Regions from separate parts of the Streptomyces sp. NPDC002577 genome, predicted to be linked through region 2. Evidence: riboswitches for the same ligand, from Rfam matches in the RefSeq annotation. Region 2 holds a riboswitch; the other holds the start of a gene.
What was found. A riboswitch is a leader RNA that binds a small molecule or an ion and turns the genes downstream of it on or off. The one in region 2 is predicted to bind ZMP and ZTP.
Positions count from the first base shown of each region.

Region 1: it holds a riboswitch for ZMP and ZTP, as region 2 does, so the genes downstream of both, ACWD4J_RS31075 (glycine hydroxymethyltransferase) here and ACWD4J_RS24990 (bifunctional 5,10-methylenetetrahydrofolate dehydrogenase/5,10-methenyltetrahydrofolate cyclohydrolase) in region 2, are expected to answer to the same signal.

Region 1 covers NZ_JBSFWK010000033.1:59,387-63,759, reverse strand. The annotation lists gene trpS (tryptophan--tRNA ligase) at 1-324, opposite strand, end outside; gene ACWD4J_RS31075 (glycine hydroxymethyltransferase) at 562-2,007, opposite strand; ZMP/ZTP riboswitch at 2,042-2,129, opposite strand; gene rocD (ornithine--oxo-acid transaminase) at 2,304-3,527, shown strand; gene ACWD4J_RS31065 (glutathionylspermidine synthase family protein) at 3,541-4,373, opposite strand, start outside.
Region 2 covers NZ_JBSFWK010000021.1:110,221-114,593, reverse strand. The annotation lists gene ACWD4J_RS25005 (glycoside hydrolase family 31 protein) at 1-507, shown strand, start outside; gene ACWD4J_RS25000 (class I SAM-dependent methyltransferase) at 577-1,233, opposite strand; gene ACWD4J_RS24995 (hypothetical protein) at 1,241-1,711, opposite strand; gene ACWD4J_RS24990 (bifunctional 5,10-methylenetetrahydrofolate dehydrogenase/5,10-methenyltetrahydrofolate cyclohydrolase) at 1,708-2,610, opposite strand; ZMP/ZTP riboswitch at 2,633-2,719, opposite strand; gene ACWD4J_RS24985 (ABC transporter ATP-binding protein) at 2,859-4,373, opposite strand, start outside.

The DNA of each region.
Region 1 (4,373 bases), on a different contig from region 2:
GTGCTCGGGGACGTGGCTCTGCACGAAGAGGGTGCAGCGCTCCGGGTCGAGACCGGCACCGAGGAGCTGGGCCGCGGCGAACCGGGTGTTGGCGCGCAGCTCGGCCGGGTCCTGCGGGACGGTGATCGCGTGCAGGTCGGCCAGCATGTAGAACGCGTCGTGGGTCTCCTGCAGCGCCACCCACTGGCGCACCGCTCCCAGGTAGTTCCCGAGGTGGAACGAGCCTGCGGTGGGCTGGATTCCGGAGAGGACACGCGGACGGGCGCCGGACGCGGAGCGGGGCGTCTCGGGCCCCGGGGCGACGGGTGGGTGATCAGAGACCATGCTCAACATTCTCTCAGGTACGCGCGAAAGCTTGGGAACCGATCCGCGACAGCTCCCGTGGAACCGTTTCTCCCGCGATGGGGGAGGGTGACGGCATACGTCCAGGATGCGCGCGGCCACGGCCGCCATCGAGCGGCGGCCGGTGAGACGTGGAACACAGTGCCGTCGGCGGCAGATGCACAGTCGCCGCCCGGAGGGCTCGGTGAGCCTCCGGGCGGCGGTACGCAGGTACGCAGGTCAGCTGAGGTCGATACCCGGGTACAGCGGGAACCCGTCCAGCAGCTCCGCGGCCCGGCGCGAGACCTCGTCCGAGACCTTCTCGTCCAGAACGTGCTGCGCCTTGGAGGGGGCGCCCTTGCTGGTCGTGCCCGGCTCCGCGGAGGTCAGCACACGGTCGATCAGCGCGGCGATCTCGTCCATCTCGGCGGTGCCGAGCCCGCGGGTGGTCAGGGCAGGGGTGCCGATCCGGATGCCGGAGGTGTACCAGGCGCCGTTGGGGTCCTGCGGGATGGCGTTGCGGTTGGTCACGACACCCGAGTCGAGCAGCGCGGACTCGGCCTGGCGGCCGGTGAGGCCGTAGGAGGTCGCGACGTCGATCAGGTTGAGGTGGTTGTCCGTACCGCCGGTGACCAGGGTCGCGCCGCGCCGCATCAGGCCGTCGGCGAGGGCGCGGGAGTTGTCGACGATGCGCTGGGCGTAGCCCTGGAACGCCGGCTGCCGGGCCTCGGCGAGGGCGACGGCCTTGGCGGCCATGACGTGCGGCAGCGGGCCGCCGAGCACCATCGGGCAGCCGCGGTCGACCTGCTCGACGAGCGAGTCGTCGCACAGGACCATGCCGCCGCGCGGGCCGCGCAGCGACTTGTGGGTGGTCGTGGTGACGATCTGCGCGTGCGGTACGGGGTCGAAGTCGCCCGTGAGCACCTTGCCCGCGACCAGGCCCGCGAAGTGCGCCATGTCGACCATGAGGGTCGCGCCGACCTCGTCGGCGATCTCCCGCATGATGCGGAAGTTCACCAGGCGCGGGTACGCGGAGTAGCCCGCGACGATGATCAGCGGCTTGAACTCGCGGGCGGTGGCGCGCAGGGCCTCGTAGTCGAGGAGGCCGGTCTCCGGGTCGGTGCCGTAACTGCGCTGGTCGAACATCTTGCCGGAGATGTTGGGCCGGAAGCCGTGCGTGAGGTGGCCGCCGGCGTCCAGGGACATGCCGAGCATGCGCTGGTTGCCCAGCTCGCGGCGGAGCTCGGCCCAGTCCTTCTCGGAGAGGTCGTTGACCTGGCGGGCACCGGCCCGCTCCAGCGCCGGGGCCTCGACACGAGCGGCGAGGACGGCCCAGAAGGCGACCAGGTTGGCGTCGATGCCGGAGTGCGGCTGGACGTAGGCGTGACGGGCGCCGAAGAGTTCCTTGGCGTGCTCGGCGGCGAGGCCCTCGACGGTGTCGACGTTGCGGCATCCGGCGTAGAAGCGGCGGCCGATCGTGCCCTCGGCGTACTTGTCGCTGAACCAGTTGCCCATGGTCAGCAGGACGGCGGGCGAGGCGTAGTTCTCGCTGGCGATCAGCTTCAGCGACGCGCGCTGGTCCTCGAGCTCCTGGCCGATGGCGTCGGCGACGCGGGGCTCCACGCCCCGGATCACCTCGAGGGCGCTGCGGAAGGCGGTGGACTCGGTGGAGAGGGGCTCTGGCATGGCGTAGGACCTCCGGACGCGGACTCGGGATGCACGGGTCGGCCCAGGCGCACGGCACACGGTTGCGCGGGCCGCTCCCCGATGGTCGGTCCCATCCCAGCGCGCCAGTCACGGCCCGCCGCCAGCCTACCGGCAAGGCCGGGGGCCGGCCTTGCCGGTCCAGGATGCGGTACCGCTGCGCTGGGCTCCGTTCCGCTGTGCCCACCCGTTCCGCCCCAGCGGAACGGGTGGGCACAGCTCCCAAATCGGGTAGAAAGGGCACACCTGGCCTTCTCTGCCGTACGGACGGAGGTCCCGTGAGTGCTGCTGACGCGCTCATCGCGTCTGCCGAGGCGCACAGTGCGCACACCTATCACCCGCTGCCCGTCGTCATCGCGACCGCCGACGGGGCGTGGATGACGGACATCGAGGGGCGTCGCTACCTCGATCTGCTCGCCGGGTACTCGGCGCTGAACTTCGGGCACCGCAACCGGCGGCTGATCGCGGCCGCGCAGGCGCAGCTGGAGCGGGTGACGCTGACCTCGCGGGCGTTCCACCACGACCGGTTCGCGGACTTCTGTGCGCGGCTGGCCGAGCTGTGCGGCATGGAGATGGTGCTGCCGATGAACACGGGTGCGGAGGCGGTCGAGACCGCCGTGAAGACCGCACGGAAGTGGGGCTACCGGGTCAAGGGCGTGCCCGACAGCATGGCCAAGGTCGTCGTCGCGGCGGGCAACTTCCACGGCCGTACGACCACGATCATCAGCTTCTCCACGGACCCGGAGGCGCGGGCGGACTTCGGCCCGTACACGCCCGGCTTCGAGATCGTCCCGTACGGCGACCTGACCGCGATGCGCGAGGCGCTCACGGAGAACGCGGTCGCCGTGCTGCTCGAGCCCATCCAGGGCGAGGCCGGGGTGCTGATGCCGCCCGACGGCTATCTGAAGGGCGTACGGGAGCTGACCCGCGAGCGGAACGTGCTGTTCGTCGCGGACGAGATCCAGTCGGGCCTGGGCCGTACGGGGAAGACCTTCGCGTGCGAGCACGAGGGCGTCGTGCCGGATGTGTACGTCCTCGGCAAGGCGCTCGGGGGCGGCATCGTGCCGGTGTCGGCGGTCGTGGCGTCCAGCGCGGTGCTGGGGGTTTTCAGACCGGGTGAGCACGGTTCGACGTTCGGCGGAAACCCGCTGGCGTGTGCCGTGGCGCTGGAGGTCGTCGACATGCTGCGGTCGGGCGAGTACCAGCAGCGGGCCGCTGAGCTGGGCGCGCATCTGCTCGACGAGCTGCGGCTGTTCGCCGGCAGCGGCGGCGCGGTGCGGGAGGTGCGCGGCCGCGGGCTGTGGGCGGGCGTCGACATCGACCCGTCCCACGGCACGGGGCGACAGATCTCGGAGCGGCTGATGGACCGGGGCGTCCTGGTCAAGGACACCCACGGCTCCACCATCCGGATCGCCCCGCCGCTGGTCATCAGCAAGGAGGACCTGGACTGGGGGCTGGATCAGCTGCGGGCCGTCCTCACGGCCGGAGAATCACGCCGCTGAAGGCCGACAGGGCCTAGAGGATCACGTGGGGCAGGAAACGCGCGTACTCGTCCGTGACCAGCCCCGACGACTCGCGGATACCGAGCCCCGCCGACTCGTCCTGGACCACCCAGGCGCCGAGCACCACACGGTTGCCGTCGAACGACGGCAGGGGCGCCAGCTCCTGGTAGCAGCACGGCTCTGCCCGTACGACGGCGTCGCCGGAGCCCGCCTCGTGCACCGTGACGCCCGCGCCCTCGCGGCCGAGCAGCGGCTTGGCGACGTACCCGGTGGTGGCCGCGAGCTCGCGCGGACCGTCGAGGTAGGCGGGCAGGAGGTTCGGGTGGCCCGGGTACAGCTCCCACAGGACGGCGAGGAGCGCCTTGTTCGACAGCAGCATCTTCCAGGCGGGCTCGATCCACAGGGTGCTGCCGGTGCCGCCGCCGTTGTCGAGCGTGTCGAGGACGTGCTCGCCGAAGCGGTCCGTGGTCAGCCACTCCCACGGGTAGAGCTTGAAGCAGCTGCGGATGAAGCGGAGCTTGTTGTCCACGAAGCGCCCGGAGAGCCGGTCCCAGCCGATCTCCTCCATGGAGATCCACTCGGTGTCGAGACCGGCCTGCTGGGCGGTCTCCTGCAGATACGCGACGGTCATGAGGTCCTCGCCGAGCTCGTCGGCCGAGGAGTGCGCGAAGTACAGGGGGCTGCCGGGCGGCAGCAGGGCGGCCTGCTTCTTCCAGGCGTCGACGAGCCGTTCGTGCAGGGAGTTCCACTGGTCGGCGCCGGGGAAGCGCTCCTCCATCCAGAACCACTGCGGGCTCGCGGCCTCGACCAGGGACGTCGGCGTGTCGGCGTTGTACTCCAGGAGCT
Region 2 (4,373 bases):
TACCGCGAGGTGATGGTCCGCTGGTTCCAGTTCGGCGCGCTGTCGCCGCTGATGCGCCTGCACGGCTTCCGCGACCCGGGCATGCCGCTCGGCCCTGACATGACGGGCGGTCCGAACGAGGTGTGGTCGTACGGCGAGGAGGCCGGCGCCATCCTCGAGAAGTACCTCCACCTGCGCGAACGCCTCAAGCCGTACGTCCTCGACGTGATGCGCGCCGCCCACGAGGAGGGCCTCCCGGTGATGCGGCCGCTGTTCCTCGAGTTCCCCGAGGACGAGACGGCGTGGTCGGTCGACGACGCATACCTGTTCGGCCCGGACCTGCTGGTGGCCCCGGTGCTGGAGGCGGGCGCGACGACCTGGACGGTGTATCTCCCGGCGGGCGCCCGCTGGACGGACGCCTGGACGGGCGAGGAGTACGAGGGCGGAGCGGCCGTGACGGTCGACGCCCCCCTGGACCGGATCCCGCTGTTCCTGCGGGACGGGGCGCGGCTGCCGGTAGCGGAGTAGCCGCGCAGGAAGGAGGGCGGCCGGTCCTTGGGGGGAACGGCCGCCCTCCGCCTACTGGCACCCGACCGCTCAAGGCCGGTGCCATACCAACGTGTATCGCCAGAACAAGCGACGACGCAGTCGCGCACCCGGCAGGACGTGCTGGGCTTCGCGGACGATCTGGGCGAAGCCCATCTCCGCCTGCCGGGTCCGGGCGGTCATCGAGACCGGCCGTGGTGCCGTACGGCCCTTGTTCTTGAACCAGCCCATGGCGGCGTTCAGCGGGATGGAGGCGACACTGAGCAGGTGGTCGCCGAGGGTCTCCTCGCGAGCCAGTCCGACGACCACCAGCGTTCCTCCCGGTGCCAGGTGCCGGTGGAAGGCGGTGAGCGCGTCGGTGAACGGCAGATGGTGGATGACGGCGACACACGTGATGACGTCGTAGGAACCGGCGGGGATCCCGGTGAGCGCATCCGCGACGGAGAACGTCACCGGGGCAGCCGGGGCGGTCAGTTCCTGCGCCCGGCCGACGATCGCCGGATCGGAGTCGATCCCGTGCACCTCCTTGGCGCGCGTGGCCAGGAGCCTGGCCAGGTCGCCACTGCCGGAGCCGACGTCGAGGGCACGGTCGAAGCGCCGCGGGAGCTGTCGCAGGATCCACCGGTGGTAGTGCGCGTTGTGGTCCCAAGGGTGGGCTTCACTGAACCGGCCAACCGCTTGCAGGACGCGGTGCAGCAGCATGGTCATACCCCTCCTAGCTGTCCTGGCCGCGGATGTTGCGGACAAGCCAGGGGCTGAGTGTCATGCGCAAGATCAGCTCCTTGTAGGTCTCGTCTCCGGGCAAGGGAACGATCAGCCACCGACCGGGCGGGAAGAACCTCTCTCTTACATGGGCCAGACCGCCGTAGACAGCCCGCAGGAACGCCGGAACCGAGTCGCGGGGGATGTCCTCGAACCCCACGCCTTCGACGGTGATCTTCGTGTCGCCGTCCGGGAAGATCCAGACGGTGACGGACGGAGAGCCCCCCAACTCGATGAACGCCTCGTGCGGCAACGAGCCGTCCGGGTCGAGAACCGTGAAGGCCCCGGCCGACGTCCGACGGGACGTCTGGTCAGCACCGATGTCGTGCGTGACGCTCAACTCCAGGTTGTGCTCACGCGCGATCTCGCGTATCGCCGTGACGGCAGCCTCGGTGGTGGGCAGATGCGGGTGACGTTGGTTCATGACCGGATCATCCCCCTCCCGGGAACATGACGTCGGCGTTCCCGGATTCCGAGCTGGTGCGCTGCGGCGTCCACCGTCTGAGCCAGCAGAACGGCGATGGTCATCGGTCCGACACCGCCGGGAACGGGAGTGATCAGACGAGCGCGCGTGCGGGCGGTGTCGAAGTCCACGTCGCCGACGTTGCCCGGGCTGTATCCGGCATCGATCACCACCGCGCCGGGCTTGATGTCCTGACCGCGGATCAGCCGGGGCCGGCCCACCGCCGCCACCACAACGTCCGCTTCCCGGACGATCGCGGGCAGGTCCGCGGTGCGGGAATGGCAGTACGTCACCGTGGCGTCCCGCGCGAGCAGGAGCATGCCGACCGGTTTGCCGAGGATCGCGCTACGGCCGATCACAACGGCGTGTCTGCCGGCGAGTTCGACGCCGTACTCGTCCAGCAGCCGCATGATCCCGCCCGGGGTGCAGGACACGAAGCCGGGAAGTCCGAAACTCATCGCGCCGAAGGAGTGCACCGTGACGCCGTCGACGTCCTTCTCCGGGGCGATGGCCTCGAAGGCCGCCCGCTCGTCGATGTCCGGGCCCGCGGGGTGCTGTAGCAGGATGCCGTGAACGTCCGGATCGCGGGAGAGAGTTGCGAGCGTGTCGACCAGTTCCGCGGTCGTGGTGGTGGCGGGCAAGCCGATGTGGCGGGACCGGATGCCGGCCTTGGCGCAGCGGGCCCGTTTCATGCGGACGTAGGTGACAGACGCGGGGTCCTCGCCCACCAGCACCGTCGCCAGGCACGGTGCGACCCCCGTGCTTTGTGAGATCTCCGCCGCCCTGGTGGCGGTCTCTTCGAGGATGCGCCGGGCGAGGCCGGTGCCGTCCATGAGCTGGGCCGTATGAGTCGGGGACATCATCGCCTCCCAGGCGTGATCGACCACTCGCCCAGGCGCACGGCATCGACGTTCTCGTCAGACCGCTCCCCGGTGGTGCTCCACCTCAGCGCCAGTCACGGCCCACGGCGCACTGTAGTGGAGTCGAGGTGTTCGGCGCGCCTCCTTTCTGCCCCGTGCCCGTCCGCTGGGAGACGGCGGGCACGGGTCGCGCCGTACCGGCGGCGCGCGGACGTCGCCGGTGTGTGGGCGATCGAGCGTTCCGCGGCTCAGGACGCCGCGTACGCCGTCGCCTGGATGCCGTACAGATCCGCGTACCGCCCGCCCAGCGCCAGCAGTTCCTCGTGCGTGCCGTGTTCGGTCAGGCTGCCCTTGTCGAGGACGAGGATCAGGTCGGCGCCGCTCACGGTCGAGAAGCGGTGGGAGACGATGACGGTCACGGCGCCCGTGCGGCTGGCGAGGGTGCGGGCGCGGTCCATGTAGCGCTGGAAGATGGCCTGTTCGCTCGGGGCGTCGAGGGAGGCCGTGGGTTCGTCGAGGACGAACAGCAGCGGGCCGCGGCGCATGGAGGCGCGGGCCAGCGCGGTCTTCTGCCACTGGCCTTCGGAGAGGTCGACGCCGCCCAGTTCGCGGCCGAGCTGGGTGTCCAGGCCGTCCGGGAGGCGGGCGACCAGGCCCTCGGCGTCGGCCGCCCGGACCGCGTCCGCGATGCGCTCGCGGTCGTCGATGTGCGGGAGGTCGCCGAGCCCGACGGTCTGGGCGAACACGGTGTGGAAGCGCCCGAAGTCCTGGTACGCGGCGCTGGTCCGGGCCCGCCAGGCGTCCGTGTCGAGCTCGGCGAGATCGGTTCCGTCGACGGTGATCCGCCCCTCGTCGGGCCGGTAGAACTTCGACAGCAGCTTCACCAGCGTCGTCTTGCCCGAGCCGAACTCGCCGACCACCGCGATCACGGCCCCGGCGGGCAGCGTGACGCTGATCCCGTCGAGCGCGCGGCGTTCCGTGCCGGGGTAGACGTACGACACGTCGGTGAAGGTGATGCCTTCACGGAGCGCGTCGGGGCTGGGCGCCGTGCCTGCGGTGCGGGCCCGCTGCTCGGCGGCGTACTCGCGCAGCCACAGGTACGGGCCGATCAGCCGCATCGAGTCGATCGCCCCGCCCGCTCGCATCACCGCCTGCTGCACGGACTGGCGCAGCGCCGCCGCGACGGTGATCGTCAGCACCAGGTCGCCGGGCGTGCCGAGGCCCTGTGCCGTGCGGTGGCCGACGAGCGCGAGGCCCCCGCCGAAGCCGAGCGTGAAGACCGTCCAGCCTGCCGCCCGCAGCCATGCGGAGCGCATCCGGGCCCGGTAGCGGACCTCGATCGCTTTACCGAAGGCCGCGCTCTGCCGCCGTACGATCTCGTCCCCCGCGCCCGCGACCCTGAGCTCCTTGCCGGTCGCCGCGCGCGTGCCGAGCTTGAACAGATGGCGCTGCACGCGGTGGTACTCGGCGGTGTCGGTCTCCGCCGCGTTGATCAGCCGCTGGCCGCGGGCGTTGGCCCACAGCGGGAGTGCGGCGGCGGGCAGCAGGAGCAGCAGCCAGGGGCTGACCGTACCCAGGAGCAGGAGCAGCACCACGAGCTGGAGCACGTCCGTGAAGATCGCGATCGCGCTCCACATGCTGGCGACGATGCCCCAGGCGGAGGTGCGGACCGTGGTCACCCGGTCCAGGTAGTCCGTGCGCTCCAGGTGCTCGAGGCCCTCCAGGGTCGCGATGTCGCGGTGGATGCCCTCATGGATGTCCGT